Regions from separate parts of the Streptomyces sp. NPDC051211 genome, predicted to be linked through region 1. Evidence: riboswitches for the same ligand, from Rfam matches in the RefSeq annotation. Region 1 holds a riboswitch; each other region holds the start of a gene.

Region 1 (5,450 bases):
GGACTTCCTCGAAGGCAAGGCCGATTTCCCCTGCACCGCCTGGGCCATTCCGAATTACTCCCTGTTCGGCTGGCAGCGGCCCTGCTATCTGATGAGCGACGGCTACGTCCCGACGTACCGGGAACTCATCGAGGACACCGACTGGGACCGGTACGGACGCGGCAAGGACCCGCGCTGCGCCAATTGCATGGCGCACTGCGGGTACGAGCCCACCGCCGTCCTCGCCACCATGGGATCGCTGAAGGAGTCCCTGCGCGCCGCCCGCGAGACCGTCTCCGGGAACCGGGAGAAGCCGTGACCGAGTTCGACCTCCGCGCCCTGCTGGCCGAGCGCGGAGCGGAACGGTACGAACTGCACGCCCGGCACCTCAACCACCAGCTGCCGCGGATGCTGCACACCATCGGCTTCGACAAGGTCTACGAGCGGGCCGAGGGCGCGCACTTCTGGGACGACGAGGGCAACGACTACCTGGACATGCTCGCCGGGTTCGGCGTGATGGGCCTGGGCCGGCACCATCCCGTGGTGCGCCGGGCCCTGCACGACGTCCTGGACGCGCAGCTCGCCGACCTCACCCGGTTCGACTGCCAGCCGCTGCCGGGGCTGCTCGCCGAGAAGCTCCTCTCGTACAGCCCGCACCTGGACCGGGTGTTCTTCGGCAACAGCGGCACCGAAGCCGTCGAAACCGCGCTGAAGTTCGCCCGGTACGCCACCGGCCGGCCCCGGATCCTCTACTGCGACCACGCCTTCCACGGACTGACCACCGGCTCCCTGTCGGTCAACGGGGAGAACGGATTCCGGGACGGCTTCGCCCCGCTGCTGCCCGATACGGAGATCGCCCTCGGCGATCTGGACGCGCTGTCCCGCGAGCTGGCGAAGGGCGATGTGGCGGCCTTCGTGGTCGAGCCGATCCAGGGCAAAGGGGTGCACGAGGCCCCGCCCGGATTCCTGCGGGCGGCACAGGAACTGCTCCACCGGCACAAGGCACTGCTCATCGCCGACGAGGTGCAGACCGGCCTCGGACGCACCGGGGACTTCTACGCGTACCAGCACGAAGAGGGCGTCGAGCCGGACCTGGTGTGCGTGGCCAAGGCGCTGTCGGGCGGCTATGTGCCGGTCGGAGCCACCCTCGGCAAGGACTGGATCTTCAAGAAGGTCTATTCGTCCATGGACCGGGTGCTCGTCCACTCGGCCAGCTTCGGATCCAATGCGCAGGCCATGGCCGCCGGGCTCGCGGTGCTGTCGGTGATGGAGCAGGAGGAGGTGGTGGCCAACGCCCGGGCGATGGGCGACCTGCTGCGGGGGCGGCTGGCCGCCCTGGTGGACGAGTACGAGCTGCTGCACGAGGTGCGCGGCCGCGGCCTGATGGTCGGCATCGAGTTCGGCCGGCCCTCCTCACTGGGCCTGCGCAGCCGGTGGGCGATGCTGCAGGCGGCCCGCAAGGGGCTGTTCGCGCAGATGGTGGTGGTGCCGCTGCTGCAGCGGCACCGGATCCTCACCCAGGTCTCGGGGGACCACCTGGAGGTCATCAAGCTGATTCCGCCGCTGGTCGTGGACGAGCGGGACGTGGACCGGTTCGTGACGGCCTTCCGGGCCGTCATGGACGAGGCGCACGGGGGCGGCGGCCTGATGTGGGACTTCGGCCGGACCTTGGTGAAGCAGGCCGTCGCCAACCGCTGACGGCCTGCTCCTTGGGTTGCGCGGGTTCCGGTGATTCCGGGGGTTCCGGTGGTTTCAGGGCATTCGGCGCCTTCGAGGCCTTTGGTACCTTCGAGGCTTTCGAGACCTTCGGGGGTGGTCAGTCCAGCAGTCTTTCGCGGAGCCGGCCGAGGGTCACGGGCAGCAGCCCGAGGCCCTCGGTGAGGTAGGCGTCCACGCCGCCCCAGGTCTCCTCGATGGTGTCGAAGGCGGCCGTCAGGTATTCGGCGCGGGCGTCGAAGAGCGGGCCCAGCAGGGCCATCACCTCGGGGGAGCGGGCCTCGGCCGAATCGCTGCTGCGGCGGACCCGGTAGCGGCGGTGCGGGGCGTTGGACTCCAGGTAGTCCGCCAGGATCGCCTCGCGCTCGACGCCGAGGGCGAGCAGGGTGACGGCGACGGAGAGCCCGGCCCGGTCCTTTCCGGCGGCGCAGTGCATCAGGGCCGGCACGCTGTCCTCCGCGAGGGCGTGCACCACCCGGCTGTGTTCGGCGGTGCGGGTGCGGATGATCTGCCGGTACGAGGCCGCCATCCGGGCCGCCGCCCTGCCTTCGCCGAGCAGCTCGCGCAGCTGGTCGAGGTCGCCGTCGCGGACCATCTTCCAGAACTCCTTGCCGTCCGCCGGATCGGAGAGCGGAATGCTGACATTCCGGACTCCCGGCAGTTCGACGTCGGGCCCCTCCAGTGCGTGGTCGGCGGAGTTCCGGAAGTCGAAGATGGTGTGCAGGCCGAGCGAGGCGAGAAACTCTGCGTCGGTTTCGGTGGCATGTGCGAGATGTCCGCTTCGGAACAGTACTCCCGGTCTGACCCTCCGTCCGTCCGCAGTCGACAAACCGCCCACATCGCGGAAGTTGCGCACTCCGGACAGTTCGGGCTCAGTGGACGAAGGGTGGGGTATCTGCTGCGTCACAAGGACTCCTTCGCGTCGGTGCCGCCTCGTGAGCCAGATCATACGGTGACGTTGAGTGGCGGCCGACCGTCGTCGAATTGCCTTGTAGGGACGGGTGTTGTCGGTACGGAATGGACGGAGCGTGACCGGAATTCCATTGATCCATCACTTCGGTGATTTCTTCTGCGAATTCATGGCTTGTTCCATGCGCTCCAACTGGAATACGGTCACCCCGAATCCAGGTGGAACGCCGAATCCTGCCGCCACCTGGAAACCGCACCCGACCATTCATGTGCCCGGCAGGAGCGGGGGAACCAGGTAGGCCGCTTGTCCCGGATCTCCGATCCGGGACGGCTCGGGGTGAAGCCGTGCATCCGCTGTACGGCCGGACATCTCCAGTCCGAACCCGACAGCTCACCTCGCAGGCGACGGAGAGGAATGCGCCATGCCCGGAAAGGGTAAGCACCGCCGCCCCAAGTCCAGCCCGATCACCCGCGGTTTCGTCGCGGCCGGCACCGGCGGCGCGGCTCTCGCGCTTCCGCTGCTGGGTGCCGCCGGCGCGAATGCCGCCGAGCTGCCGGCCGCCCACACCGCGGCCAAGCTGCCGTCCCAGGTGCCCGCCGCGTTCCAGGCCCAGGCTCAGGCTCAGGCCCAGGTTCGGTCCCAGGCCGTGCCCGCCGCCGCTCCGCAGCTGGCTCCCTCCGTCTACACCGTCGTGAAGGGCGACTGCCTCTCCGACATAGCCCAGGACCGGAACCTCGGCGGCGGCTGGCAGCAGCTCTACGCGGACAACCGCGAGGCCGTCGGCTCCAACCCGTCGCTGATCCACCCGGGCCTGCGGCTGACCCTGGGCGGGCAGGGTGCGGCCCCGTCCGAGGCGGCGCCGCAGGCCCAGTCCGAGGCCCGGTCCGAGGTCCCGTCCGAGGACTCCGCCGAGTCCGAGCAGCAGCAGTCCGCGCCGGCCCCGCAGCAGTCGGCGCCCGCGCCGAAGAAGCGGTCCGCGCAGGCCCCGAGCACCTCCGGCAACGAGCCCTCGGCCGCGTCCGCCTCGGAGGACCGGGGCCAGGGCTCCGCCGCACAGGAGCAGAGCGGCGGCTCCGAGGCCGGCGCCTCCACCGGTGCCGGATTCGTCGCCCCCGTCAACGCCCGCATCAACACCCAGTACGGGGCCAGCGGCGCCATGTGGTCCAGCGGCACCCACACCGGCGTCGACTTCGGTGCGACCGCCGGCACCAGCGTCAAGGCGGTCGGCGCGGGCACCGTGGTCTCCGCCGGCTGGGGCGGCTCGTACGGCAACGAGGTCGTCATCCGGCACGCCGACGGCCACTACTCGCAGTACGGCCACATGTCCCAGCTGTCGGTCTCGACCGGCCAGAGCGTCACCGCCGGCCAGCAGGTGGGCCTCGTCGGCTCCACCGGCAACTCCACCGGCCCGCACCTGCACTTCGAGATCCGCACCGGTCCGAACTACGGCTCGGACATCAACCCGCTCAGCTACCTCCGCTCCAAGGGCGTGAGCGTCTGACGGACGCAGGTCCGCCCAGCAGGCCTCCGGGGCCGGGAATCCGAGGGGGACTCCCGGCCCCGGCCCCCTTTCGTCCGTATTCCGTCCGACCGGGTGGCAAAGATCACGGTCCGTCAACCCCTGGCTACGGTCGCGTAGGTCACAGGTGTCGGGGAAAGATAAGTCGTCGTGGCAGGCGACGACGACTCGACGAATTCGACATTCCAGACCATTGGCTCATACGCGGCGATCGGCGACAGCTTCACCGAGGGTGTGGGGGACCCGGGACCGGGGGACACCTTCGTCGGCTGGGCCGACCGGCTGGCCGTACTCCTGGCCGACCGACGCGATGAGCACGACTTCCGGTACGCCAACCTCGCCGTGCGGGGCCGGCTGCTCGACCAGATCGTGGCCGAACAGGTGCCGCGGGCCAAGGAGCTCGCCCCCGACCTGGTCAGCTTCTGCGCCGGCGGCAACGACATCATCCGGCCCGGCAGCGACCCCGACGACGTGGCCGAGCGCTTCGAGGCGGCCGTCGCCGACCTCACCGGCGCCGTCGGCCAGGTCATGATCACCACCGGTTTCGACACCCGCGGCGTGCCGGTGCTGCGCCATCTCCGGGGCAAGGTGGCGACGTACAGCGCCCACGTGCGGGCCATCGCCGACCGGTACGACTGCCCGGTGCTCGACCTCTGGTCGCTGAAGTCCGTACAGGACCGGCGGGCCTGGGACGACGACCGGCTGCACCTCTCGCCCGAGGGGCACACCCGGGTCGCCCTGCGGGCCGCCCAGGTGCTCGGCCTGGAGGTGCCGGCCGACCCCGACCAGCCGTGGCCGCCGCTGCGACCGCGCGGCTCGGCCGAGGTGACCCGGGACAATATCCAGTGGGCGCGCGAACACCTCGTACCGTGGATCGGGCGGCGGCTGCGCGGGGAGTCCTCCGGAGATCATGTGGAGCCCAAGCGGCCGGATCTGCTGCCCCTGTGAGCAGGGGGACGGGCGCCGGTACCGGAATCCTTCGGGGTCGGTGTGCGTTGGGAAGGGCAGACACACCGTAGTACCGTCCTGCACCCACCCTCCCAGGAGGCGCCTTGACCGGCTCCCGTCCCTTGCGTTCGCGGCTGCGCGAGCTGCGGTCCGAAGCGTTCGGCGCGGACCCGTCCGGCGCGCGGATGGAGCGGATCCGCCGCTCGCCGAACTTCGCCGACGGCGTCTTCCGGAACCCGGTGGGGGCACGGACCAGACCGTCCGGCTCCAAACGGGAGTTCGCCAAGATCTACTTCCACAAGGAGCAGCGGCTGCGCCGCAGTCCCGGCGCGCCCGTCCCGGTCCATCCGACCACCCTGGCCGACCTGGCGAAACCGC
Region 2 (5,450 bases), on a different contig from region 1:
CTCCGCAGCCGCATCCGGTGCGCCTCGCCGGCCCGCTCCGCATGCGCGGCCGTCAGCGCCCGCGCCCGTTCCGCGTCGCCCCGGGCCACCGCGTCCACGATCGCCCCGTGTTCCGCCCAGGACTCCGCCGGCCGGGCCGGTGCCTGGACCGCGTACATCCAGGCGACCTTGTGGCGCAGCTGGGTGAGCAGGGAGATCAGGCCGGGGCTGCCGGAGGCCTGGGACAGGGTCTCGTGGAACCAGCCGCCCAGGGCCCGCAGGTCCTCGCCCTGGCCCTGGCGGGCCCGCTCCTGGCCCAGCCGGACCAGGCCGCGCAGCACCTTGAGGTGTGCGTCGGTGCGGCGGCGGGCCGCCCGGGCGGCCGCGAGGGGTTCCACCAGCATCCGCAGCTCCAGCAGGTCGGCCGCCTCCTGCTGGGTCGGCTCGGCCACGCACGCGCCCGCGTGCCGCCGCGTGGTGACGAAGCCCTCGGACTCCAGGGTGCGCAGCGCCTCGCGGACCGGGACCCGGGACACCCCGTACCGGCGGGCGAGGAGTTCCTCGGTGAGCCTGGCTCCGGGCTGGAAAACTCCGGTGACGATGTCGTCGCGGATTGCCGTACACACCGCGTGCGCAGGAATACGCAAGACCGGACCTCCGCTTAATGCTGTCGTCATTGGCGTCAATGCCTCGACTCTATTGCAGCACGCGGTGATTTCCGAGCGCGGACGGGAAACAAATGAAGAAGACCCCGGCTCGGTGAGCCGGGGTCTTCTTCGATGCTGCGGGCAGCCGCACTCAGAGGCTGACGCCGTGCGAGCGCAGGTAGGTGATCGGGTTGATGTCCGAGCCGTAGTCCGAGCCGGTCCGGGCCTCGAAGTGGAGGTGCGGGCCGCTGGAGTTGCCGGTGGAGCCGGACAGGCCGATCTGCTGGCCGGGGGTGACCTGCTGGCCCTTGGAGACGCTCAGCGAAGCCAGGTGGCCGTACTGGGTGTAGGTGCCGTCGGCGTGCTTGATGACGACGTTGTTGCCGTACGCGCCGCCCCAGCCGGCCTCGACGACGGTGCCGAGGCCCACCGCGCGGACCACGGTGCCGGAGGCCGCGTGGAAGTCGATGCCGGTGTGGCTGCCGGAGGACCACATGCCGCCGCCGGCCTTGTACTGGGTGGAGACGTACGAGTCGGCGAGCGGGGAGACGAAGGTGTTCAGGCGCTTGCGCTCGGCCTCGCGGGCGGCGCGCTCCTTGGCCTCGCGCTCGGCCTTCGCCTTGACCTCGGCGATGCGCTTGGCCTCGGCGGCCTTCTGCTTCGCCTCGGCCTCGGCCTGCGCCTTGGCGGCGGCGGCCTCGGCGGCGTGCTGCTGGGCCGCGGCCTGGGCCTCGATGTCGCCGGCCAGGTCGTCGCCGACCACGACGGCGTTGAGGCCGGTGTCCTGGATCGCGTTGTCGTTGTCCGCGGCGAAGGCCGGAGCTGCGAAGGAGCCGATGACACCGGTGGTGGCAAGGGCGGCGATCCCGGCGATGCCGGCGGTCTTCTTGCTCAGACGGCTGGAACCACGGTGCTTACCGGCGGCACGAGTGCCCATGAAAAGGCTGGTCCTTTCCTTCCCTCTCGCCTACCGGGTTAGCTGACGGGTTCGGAGCAGGAAGGTCTCCTACGGTCCCCCTCCTGGCGGAGGCGGCCCGATTCACCCCAGGGACTGATGTGGGTCCCCGGCTCCCCAGGCTCGCGCCTGACGGGGACTCGGCGATCGCTGTCCGGTGCCGCGGGTGCGGCAGTTACAGCTGACGGACAGCGGGACCGACGCTAGGCGGATCATCAGTCAATCGCCAAACAGACACGCCTTTTTGTTGCGTACGCCACACGGCATACAGGCAGGCACTCCCCTTAACCGGACATACGGCACGCAAAGAGGACCTTGGCGGGCAATCCACCAAGGTCCTCTGTTCCTGCAGTCCCCGGAGGTCAGTTGGCGACCACGGTCACTTCACCGATGCCCAGCGCCCGCACCGGCTCCTCGATCTGCGCCGCATCGCCCACCAGGATCGTGACGAGACGGTCCGCCGGGAAGGCGCTGACCACCGCCGAAGTCGCCTCCACGGTGCCGGTTTCGGCCAGCCGCGCGTACAACTGCGCCTGGTAGTCGTCCGGAAGCTGCTGCTCGACCTGGTCGGCGAGGGTGCCTGCGACGGACGCGGCCGTCTCGAACTTCAGCGGGGCGACCCCCACCAAGTTCTGTACCGCCACGTCCCGTTCGGCGTCGGTCAGGCCGCCCTCCGCCAGCGTGCGGAGCACCTTCCACAGGTCGTCCAGCGCCGGTCCGGTGTTGGGGGTGTCGACCGAGCCGCTGATGGCGAGCATGCACGCGCCGGTGGCACCCTCCGGGGCCGTCGGGGCGGTGGAGCGCAGCACCTGGCCGAAGGCGCGCACGCCGTAGGTGTAGCCCTTCTCCTCGCGCAGCACCCGGTCCAGCCGGGAGGTGAGGGTGCCGCCCAGGCAGTACGTGCCCAGCACCTGGGCCGCCCAGACGCGGTCGTGCCGGTCCGGGCCGATCCGGCCGATCAGCAGCTGCGTCTGGACCGCGTCGGGACGGTCCACGATGACGACCCGGCCGGTGTCGTCGGCGGTCACCGGGGTCGCCTTGAGCGCGGGGGCGGTGCCGCCGGTCCACGCGCCCAGGGTGTCCGCCAGGACGGCGTCCAGGTCGGTGCCGGTGTAGTCGCCGACGATCACCGCGGTGGCGGCGGAGGGGCGTACGTGGGCCTCGTAGAAGGCGCGTACGGCCGCGGAGTCGATCCGGGCGACGGTCTCCGCGGTGCCCTGGCGCGGCCGGGACATTCGCAGGCCGGCCGGGAAGAGCTCCTTGGACAGCTGCATGGCGGCCCGGCGCTGCGGGTTGGCCAGCTCGTGCGGGATCTCGTCGAGCCGGTTGCGGACCAGCCGGTCCACCTCGGCATCGGCGAACGCGGGGGCGCGCAGCGCCTCGGCGAGCAGGGCGAGGCCCTTGGGTAGCCGGGAGGCGGGGACCTCCAGGGAGACCCGGACGCCGGGGTGGTCGGCATGCGCGTCGAGGGTGGCGCCGCAGCGCTCCAGGGCAGCCGCGAACTCCTCGGCCGAGTGCTTGTCGGTGCCCTCGGACAGCGCCCGGGCCATGATCGTGGCCACTCCGTCGAGGCCGGCCGGCTCGGCGTCCAGCGGGGCCTCGAGGATGATCTCGACGGCCACCACCTGCTGTCCGGGCCGGTGGCAGCGGAGCACGGTCAGGCCGTTGTCCAGGGCGCTGCGCGCGGGGGCCGGGAAGGCCCACGGGCGGGCCTCGCCGGCCTGCGGCTGCGGGTGGAAGGTCATCGTGACGGCTGCGGTGTCGCTCACTGCTCCGCCCCCTTGCTCTCGTCGTTCTCGCCGTTCTGGGCGGCGGATTCGGTTCCGGCGTCACGGGCTTCGGCGCGGGCGGCCCGGGCGTCGGTGTCGATCTCCGCCTCGACCTCCTCCTCGGTCCCGGGCTCCGCGGCGTCCTCGGGCAGCGGCTCGTAGACCAGCACCGCGCGGTTGTCGGGGCGCAGTCGGGCGGCGGCCACGGCCTGCACCTCCTCGGCGGTGATGTCGAGCACCCGCCCGACGGCGGTCAGCGCCAGCTGCGGGTCGCCGAACAGCACCGCGAAGCGGCACAGTTCGTCGGCGCGGCCGGCCACCGTGCCCAGCCGGTCCAGCCATTCGCGCTCCAGCTGGGCCTGGGCGCGCTCCATCTCCTCGGCCGTGGGGCCCTCGGCGGCGAACCGGGCGAGCTCCTCGTCCACGGCGGTCTCGATGTCCGGCACGTCCACGCCGCCGGAGGTCTTCACGTCCAGCCAGCCCATGGAGGGCGCGCCGGCCAGCCGCAGCATGCCGAAGCCGGCCGCGACGGCCGTCTGGTCGCGGCGTACCAGGCGGTTGTGCAGGCGGGAGGACTCGCCGCCGCCCAGGATGGTCAGGGCCACGTCGGCGGCGTCGCACTCGCGGGTGCCGTCGTGCGGCAGCCGGTAGGCCGCCATCAGGGCGCGCGCCGGGACCTTCTCCACGATCTCCTCGCGGAGCTCCTCGCCGATGGTGTCGGGCAGGGTGCCGTCGCGCGGCGGCTGCTTGCCGTCGTGGCCGGGGATGCTGCCGAAGTACTTCTCGATCCAGGTGAGGGTCTGCTGGGAGTCGATGTCGCCGACCACCGAGATCACCGCGTTGTTGGGCGCGTAGTACGTACGGAAGAAGGCACGCGCGTCCTCCAGGGAGGCGGCGTCCAGGTCGGCCATGGAGCCGATCGGCGTGTGGTGGTACGGGTGGCCCTCCGGGTAGACCAGGGCGGTCAGCCGCTCGAAGGCAGTGCCGTACGGGACGTTGTCGTACCGCTGGCGGCGCTCGTTCTTGACGACGTCGCGCTGGTTCTCCATGGACTCGTCGTCCAGGGCGGCCAGCAGCGAGCCCATCCGGTCCGCCTCCAGCCACAGCGCGAGCTCCACCTGGTGGGCGGGCATCGTCTCGAAGTAGTTGGTGCGCTCGAAGCTTGTGGTGCCGTTGAGGGAGCCGCCGGCGCCCTGGACCAGCTCGAAGTGCCCGTTGCCCGGCACGCTCGCGGAGCCCTGGAACATCAGGTGCTCGAAGAGGTGAGCCAGGCCGGTACGCCCCTTGACTTCGTGGCGCGAGCCGACGTCGTACCAGAGGCAGACAGCGGCGACCGGGGTGAGGTGGTCCTCGGAAAGCACCACGCGCAGGCCGTTGGCCAGCCGGTGCTCGGTCGCTGTCAGGCCGCCGGAGGCGGTCTGCTCGGTGGCCGTGTGACCCATGGGCATGTGGTCCCTTCGATCGCGATGCAGAGATTTCTGTCAGACCTGTCACTGTATGCAAGCGCGTCGGTCCCCGGAGAAGTTCCCGGGTCACTCCTGGGTCGGAGTCGGCGTTGTCAGAGCGTCGGGCCACAATGGTCCGCGTCAGACCCAGCCCGATCCGCCCGATCACTTGCCCGATCACTTGGTTAAGGAGCGCCGCAGCGATGGCCCGCCGCAGCACGAAGACCCCGCCGCCGGAGGATTTCGAGGAGAAGATCCTCGACATCGACGTCGTCGACGAAATGCAGGGCTCCTTCCTCGAGTACGCGTACTCGGTGATCTACTCCCGGGCCCTGCCGGACGCCCGGGACGGCATGAAGCCGGTGCACCGCCGGATCGTGTACCAGATGAACGAGATGGGCCTGCGGCCCGACCGCGGCTATGTCAAGTGCGCCCGCGTCGTGGGCGAGGTCATGGGCAAGCTGCACCCGCACGGCGACGCCTCGATCTACGACGCCCTGGTGCGCATGGCGCAGCCCTTCTCCATGCGGCTGCCGCTGGTCGACGGCCACGGCAACTTCGGTTCCCTCGGCAATGACGACCCGCCGGCCGCCATGCGTTACACCGAGTGCAAGATGGCCGACGCCACGTCACTGATGACGGAATCGATCGACGA
Region 3 (5,450 bases), on a different contig from region 1:
GACGGCGCTGGCGACTTTGCTGACGCGGATTCCGGATCTACAGCTCGCGGTGGAGCCGGAGGCCTTGCGCTGGCGCGGCGGGCTCATCATGCGTGGGCTGCGCACCCTTCCGGTTGTCTTCACACCCCGCTAATTAACTGACCGCAGGTCAGCGCTGCGGATCCGCCGGGACGCCCAATGTGACCTTTACGTGATCTGCGCTGCATCGACTTGTGACAAGCGTTCGAGGAGCGCTAGGTTCCGTGACCTCCCCGCTGTCACGCGAAAGGTCCACCCTCATGCGTTCCGGGAACGGCCGCCATCGTCGGCCCCGTCAGGTCCCCGCGATCGTCGTCACGGCCGGAGTGACCGGCTCCGCCCTGGCGTTGCCGCTGCTCGCCGCCACCAGCGCGACCGCCGCGGACACCGCAACCTGGGACAAGGTCGCCGAGTGCGAGAGCGGCGGCACCTGGAGCGCCGACTACGGCAGCGGAGCGTACGGCGGGCTCCAGTTCACCCAGGAGCAGTGGAAGAACGCGGGCGGACTCGACTACGCCCCGCGCGCCGACCTGGCCAGCCGCTCGCAGCAGATCGCCGTCGCCGAGCGGGTGCTGGCCGCGCAGGGACCCCAGGCGTGGGCGATGTGCGCCGAGTCGGCCGGGCTGACCCAGGACGGCCCGGCCGCCGCCGTGGACCCCGGCCAGCCGGGGGCTCCCGAGCCGGAGGCCCTCGCCCCGGTCCGCCCGGAGGAAACCCCGGACGCCGCCGCGGACTACGACCAGGCCGCCCCGGGCGGGGTGTTCACCCCCGGTGTGCCGGTGATGCCCGCGCCGCTGCCGCCCACCGAGCCGACCGCGCCCGCGCAGCCGACCGCGCCCACCGCGCCGGGCCTGCCGACCGCTCCGGTCAGCCCGCTGCCGGTGCCGGGCGACCCGACCGCTCCCGCCACTCCGGGCACCCCGGGCACTCCCGGCACCCCCACCACGCCCGGGACTCCGGGCACCCCGGCGGACCCGACCACCCCGCCGGCCGACCCCACAACTCCGGGCACTCCGGGCACTCCCAGCACTCCGGACACTCCGGGCGGTCCGACGGCCGACCCGACGACCCCGGTTGTTCCGAGCTTCCCCACGGCGCCCTCCACCCCGGCCGGCCCCGGCGTGACCGCCGACCCGACCGCCCCCGCCGCCGACCCGACCGCCCCCACCGCCGAGTCGGGCGCCACTCCCACGGCGGGCACGGAGTCCGGGACCGGACGGCACCGCGGAGCGCCCGCCGTCGAGGCGCCCGTCACATCCGACGCCGCGTCCGGGCCGACGTACACCGTCCAACCCGGCGACAGCCTGACGGCCATCGCGGATGCCAAGGGGGTCGAGGGCGGCTGGAACGCCCTCTACGCCGCCAACGAGCAGGTCATCGGGGATGACGCCGACCTCATCAAGCCGGGACAGAATCTGGATGTAAGCCCGAAATAGGGCTAGTTCGGGCGGCCGGAAAGCGCTCAATGTCCCTTTCGTGCAAGTGAGACATGTGTCTCTTCCGGTCAACTGGCGTGTCCCACCCGTGACCTTCCGCAAATCCGCCCCTCACCTGCGCAAACACCCGTTCGGGGAGCGCAAGTAGGGGCGGTTTCGCGTCCGAAACGCTCGTTGAAGATCCGGGGCAGACCTGTCTACCTTCTGAATCGCTCGCCACCGCGGGCTCCTTCGACCGCATCGCCGAATCCTGCCGGCGGACGGAGGGAACAGTCGTCGCGTCAAGCGCCGAAGGCAGGAGCGGGGGAACCAAGGTAAGTGCCGGGCCCGGCCATTGAGAGATGGTCACGGAACGGCTGGGGGTTAAGCCACGCGCTAGGTCGCGAGGCCGGGCAACTCACTCGCCCGAACCCGACAGCTCACCTCGTAGGCGTCGGTGAGGAGAAGTTCCATGCTGCTTTCCGGCAAGGGCAAGCACCGCCGCGCCTCCAAGGCCACCCGTGTCGTCGCGCTCGCCGGTGTCGTCGGCGCCGCTGCGGCCGCTCCGCTGATGGCCGCGGGCACCGCGAACGCCGCCACCGCCTCGCAGTGGGACGCCGTCGCTCAGTGCGAGTCCGGCGGCAACTGGTCGATCAACACCGGCAACGGCTACTACGGCGGCCTGCAGTTCTCCGCCTCCACCTGGGCCGCGTACGGCGGCAAGGCGTACGCCTCCACCGCCAACAAGGCCTCCAAGGCCCAGCAGATAGCCATCGCCGAGAAGGTCCTCAAGGGCCAGGGCAAGGGTGCCTGGCCGCACTGCGGCAAGGGCCTGACCAACGCCGCGTACGGCGGCGGCTCCACCGGCACCTCGAACGGCTCCGGCTCCAAGGCCAAGAGCGAGACGAAGAAGACCGAGCCGAAGAAGGAGACGAAGCGCACCGAGACCACCACCCGGTCCGAGCGCTCGCAGGCCCCGGCCCCGTCGAAGCCCGCCTCCAAGCCGGCCGCGAAGCCCGCCGCCCCGGCCGCCCCGCTGACCGGCAACGGCTCGTACGAGGTCAAGTCCGGTGACACCCTCGGTGCGATCGCCGACGCCCACGACGTCAACGGCGGCTGGCAGCAGCTGCACGAGCTGAACAAGGACATCGTCCAGGACGCCGATCTGATCTTCCCGGGCCAGAAGCTGAAGCTTTCCTGACCCCCGGTCGAACTCCTGGCACGGCACATCCGCCCGGCGCGTCACCGACGCGCCGGGCGGCGCTGCTTCCGGTGTCGATGCGGCGCCGCCGCCGGCGTCGGTACGGCCCCGGTGCGGCGTCGGTACGGCCTCGATGCGGCGCCAAATCCGGGGCTCTATGTCCCGGAAGGCGGGTATTCGGGCCCTTTTTCGTCCCAGGAGCCGGGCGGTCGGCCGGCCGACCGCCCGGAGCCGGTTAGGCTCTAGACCGGCAGGGCCGTCCCACGGCCCACGCGCCACCGCACACCCAGCGTCACATCCCAGAAGGAGATGCTCGTGCCGTCCATCGACGTCGTCGTAGCCCGGGAAATCCTGGACTCCCGAGGCAACCCCACGGTCGAGGTCGAGGTTGGCCTCGACGACGGCAGCACCGGCCGTGCTGCAGTTCCCTCCGGCGCCTCCACCGGCGCCTTCGAGGCCATTGAGCTCCGTGACGGTGACCCCAACCGTTACATGGGCAAGGGCGTCGAGAAGGCCGTCCTCGCCGTCATCGAGCAGATCGGCCCCGAGCTGGTCGGCTACGACGCCACCGAGCAGCGCCTGATCGACCAGGCCATGTTCGACCTGGACGCCACCGACAACAAGGGCTCGCTCGGCGCCAACGCGATCCTCGGCGTCTCCCTGGCCGTCGCCCACGCCGCGTCCGAGGCCTCGGACCTGCCGCTGTTCCGCTACCTCGGCGGCCCGAACGCGCACCTGCTGCCCGTTCCGATGATGAACATCCTCAACGGTGGGTCGCACGCCGACTCCAACGTGGACATCCAGGAGTTCATGATCGCCCCGATCGGCGCGGAGTCCTTCTCCGAGGCGCTGCGCTGGGGCACCGAGGTCTACCACACCCTCAAGTCCGTGCTGAAGGGCAAGGGCCTGTCCACCGGTCTGGGCGACGAGGGCGGCTTCGCGCCGAATCTCGGCTCCAACCGCGAGGCCCTCGACCTCATCGTCGAGGCCATCAAGCAGGCCGGCTACACCCCCGGCAAGGACATCGCGCTCGCGCTCGACGTCGCCGCGTCCGAGTTCTACAAGGACGGCAAGTACGAGTTCGAGGGCCAGTCCCGCTCGGCCGCCGAGATGACCGAGTACTACGAGGGCCTCGTCGACGCGTACCCGCTCGTCTCCATCGAGGACCCGCTGTTCGAGGACGACTGGGCCGGCTGGAAGGTCATCACCGAGAAGCTCGGCGCCCGCGTCCAGCTCGTCGGCGACGACCTGTTCGTCACCAACCCGGAGCGCCTGGCCCGCGGTATCGAGGAGGGCACCGCGAACGCCCTGCTCGTGAAGGTGAACCAGATCGGTTCGCTGACCGAGACCCTCGACGCCGTCGAGATGGCCCAGCGCAACGGCTTCAAGTGCATGATGTCGCACCGCTCCGGCGAGACCGAGGACGTCACCATCGCCGACCTCGCCGTCGCCACCAACTGCGGCCAGATCAAGACCGGCGCCCCGGCCCGCTCCGAGCGCGTCGCCAAGTACAACCAGCTGCTGCGCATCGAGGAGATCCTCGACGACGCCGCGGTGTACGCCGGCCGCAGCGCGTTCCCGCGCTTCAAGGGCTGAGATAGCTCTAGAGCCTCCCTACGTCCCCGCCCACGGTCCCGTACCGTGGGCGGGGACGTTCTGCGTCGTACAGGCGCGTAGTAAAGGGGAGGCGCGACATGGCCGGGAACCGGGACCGGTTCTCCACCGCGACCAGGCTCAAGCAGCTCGGCGAGCGGACCGCCGCCCACGTCTACCGCTCGCAGTCGCGCCGCCAGGTGCGCCGCAGCCGGCTCACCGGCCGGGCCGCGCTGCTGGTGCTCGTCCTCTGTACGCTGATCGTCGCCCTCGCGTATCCGATGCGCCAGTACGTCTCCCAGCGCTCGGAGATCGGGGAGCAGCAGCGGACCGCGGACGAGGCGCGCCAGCGCCTCGAGGAACTGCGCGACGAGAAGGCCCGCTGGCAGGACCCGGCCTATGTGAAGCAGCAGGCGCGCAAGCACCTGCACTTCGTACAGCCCGGGGAGATCGGCTACACCATGATCGATCCGACTGCCGAGGCCGAGGAGCGGAACCGCACCGAACACGGAGCGGCCGACCGCCCCTGGTACTCGAACGTCTGGGACGGCGTCGACAAGGCCGACCGCCCCGACCCCAACTGAATCAACCGCGAACGAAGAGACTCCTCCAGGCATGCAGACGCCCCCGCCCCAGACCGAACGGACCGAGCCGACCGACGCCGACATCGAGGCGTTCCAGCAGCAGCTCGGCCGCCCGCCGCGCGGGCTGCGCGCCATCGCGCACCGCTGCCCTTGCGGGCAGCCGGACGTGGTCGAGACGGCCCCCCGCCTCCCCGACGGCACCCCGTTCCCCACGCTCTACTACCTGACCTGCCCGCGCGCCGCCTCCGCGATCGGCACGCTGGAGGCCAACGGCGTGATGAAGGAGATGCAGGCCCGGCTCGCCGAGGACCCCGAGCTGGCCGCCGCCTACCGGGCCGCGCACGAGGACTACATCCGGCGCCGGGACGCCATCGAGGTGCTCCAGGGCTTCCCGAGCGCGGGCGGCATGCCCGACCGGGTGAAGTGCCTGCACGTGCTCGTCGGCCACTCGCTGGCCGCCGGTCCCGGTGTGAACCCGTTCGGCGACGAGGCCCTGGCGATGCTGCCGGAATGGTGGGCCAAGGGCGCCTGCGTCACCCCGTGCGGGGAGCAGAAGACGACCGAGGAGGACGCGTGACCCGGGTTGCCGCCGTCGACTGCGGTACGAACTCCATCCGCCTGCTGGTGGCGGACTGCGAC

The links. A riboswitch is a leader RNA that binds a small molecule or an ion and turns the genes downstream of it on or off. The one in region 1 is predicted to bind cyclic di-AMP.
Positions count from the first base shown of each region.
Region 2: it holds a riboswitch for cyclic di-AMP, as region 1 does, so the genes downstream of both, AB0447_RS26620 (M23 family metallopeptidase) here and AB0447_RS07865 (LysM peptidoglycan-binding domain-containing M23 family metallopeptidase) in region 1, are expected to answer to the same signal.
Region 3: it holds a riboswitch for cyclic di-AMP, as region 1 does, so the genes downstream of both, AB0447_RS21170 (transglycosylase family protein) here and AB0447_RS07865 (LysM peptidoglycan-binding domain-containing M23 family metallopeptidase) in region 1, are expected to answer to the same signal.

Region 1 is NZ_JBFBAV010000005.1:89,995-95,444, reverse strand. It holds gene hpnH (adenosyl-hopene transferase HpnH) at 1-298, shown strand, start outside; gene AB0447_RS07875 (aspartate aminotransferase family protein) at 295-1,677, shown strand; gene AB0447_RS07870 (tyrosine-protein phosphatase) at 1,796-2,602, opposite strand; cyclic di-AMP (ydaO/yuaA leader) riboswitch at 2,820-3,022, shown strand; gene AB0447_RS07865 (LysM peptidoglycan-binding domain-containing M23 family metallopeptidase) at 3,027-4,106, shown strand; gene AB0447_RS07860 (SGNH/GDSL hydrolase family protein) at 4,275-5,072, shown strand; gene AB0447_RS07855 (MBL fold metallo-hydrolase) at 5,177-5,450, shown strand, end outside.
Region 2 is NZ_JBFBAV010000033.1:37,000-42,449, forward strand. It holds gene AB0447_RS26615 (GntR family transcriptional regulator) at 1-626, opposite strand, end outside; gene AB0447_RS26620 (M23 family metallopeptidase) at 778-1,563, opposite strand; cyclic di-AMP (ydaO/yuaA leader) riboswitch at 1,576-1,737, opposite strand; gene AB0447_RS26625 (pitrilysin family protein) at 1,944-3,326, opposite strand; gene AB0447_RS26630 (pitrilysin family protein) at 3,347-4,792, opposite strand; gene AB0447_RS26635 (DNA topoisomerase IV subunit A) at 4,999-5,450, shown strand, end outside.
Region 3 is NZ_JBFBAV010000021.1:34,350-39,799, forward strand. It holds gene AB0447_RS21160 (cytochrome P450) at 1-133, shown strand, start outside; gene AB0447_RS21165 (transglycosylase family protein) at 279-1,454, shown strand; cyclic di-AMP (ydaO/yuaA leader) riboswitch at 1,731-1,902, shown strand; gene AB0447_RS21170 (transglycosylase family protein) at 1,906-2,634, shown strand; gene eno (phosphopyruvate hydratase) at 2,944-4,230, shown strand; gene AB0447_RS21180 (septum formation initiator family protein) at 4,329-4,811, shown strand; gene AB0447_RS21185 (DUF501 domain-containing protein) at 4,843-5,388, shown strand; gene AB0447_RS21190 (Ppx/GppA phosphatase family protein) at 5,385-5,450, shown strand, end outside.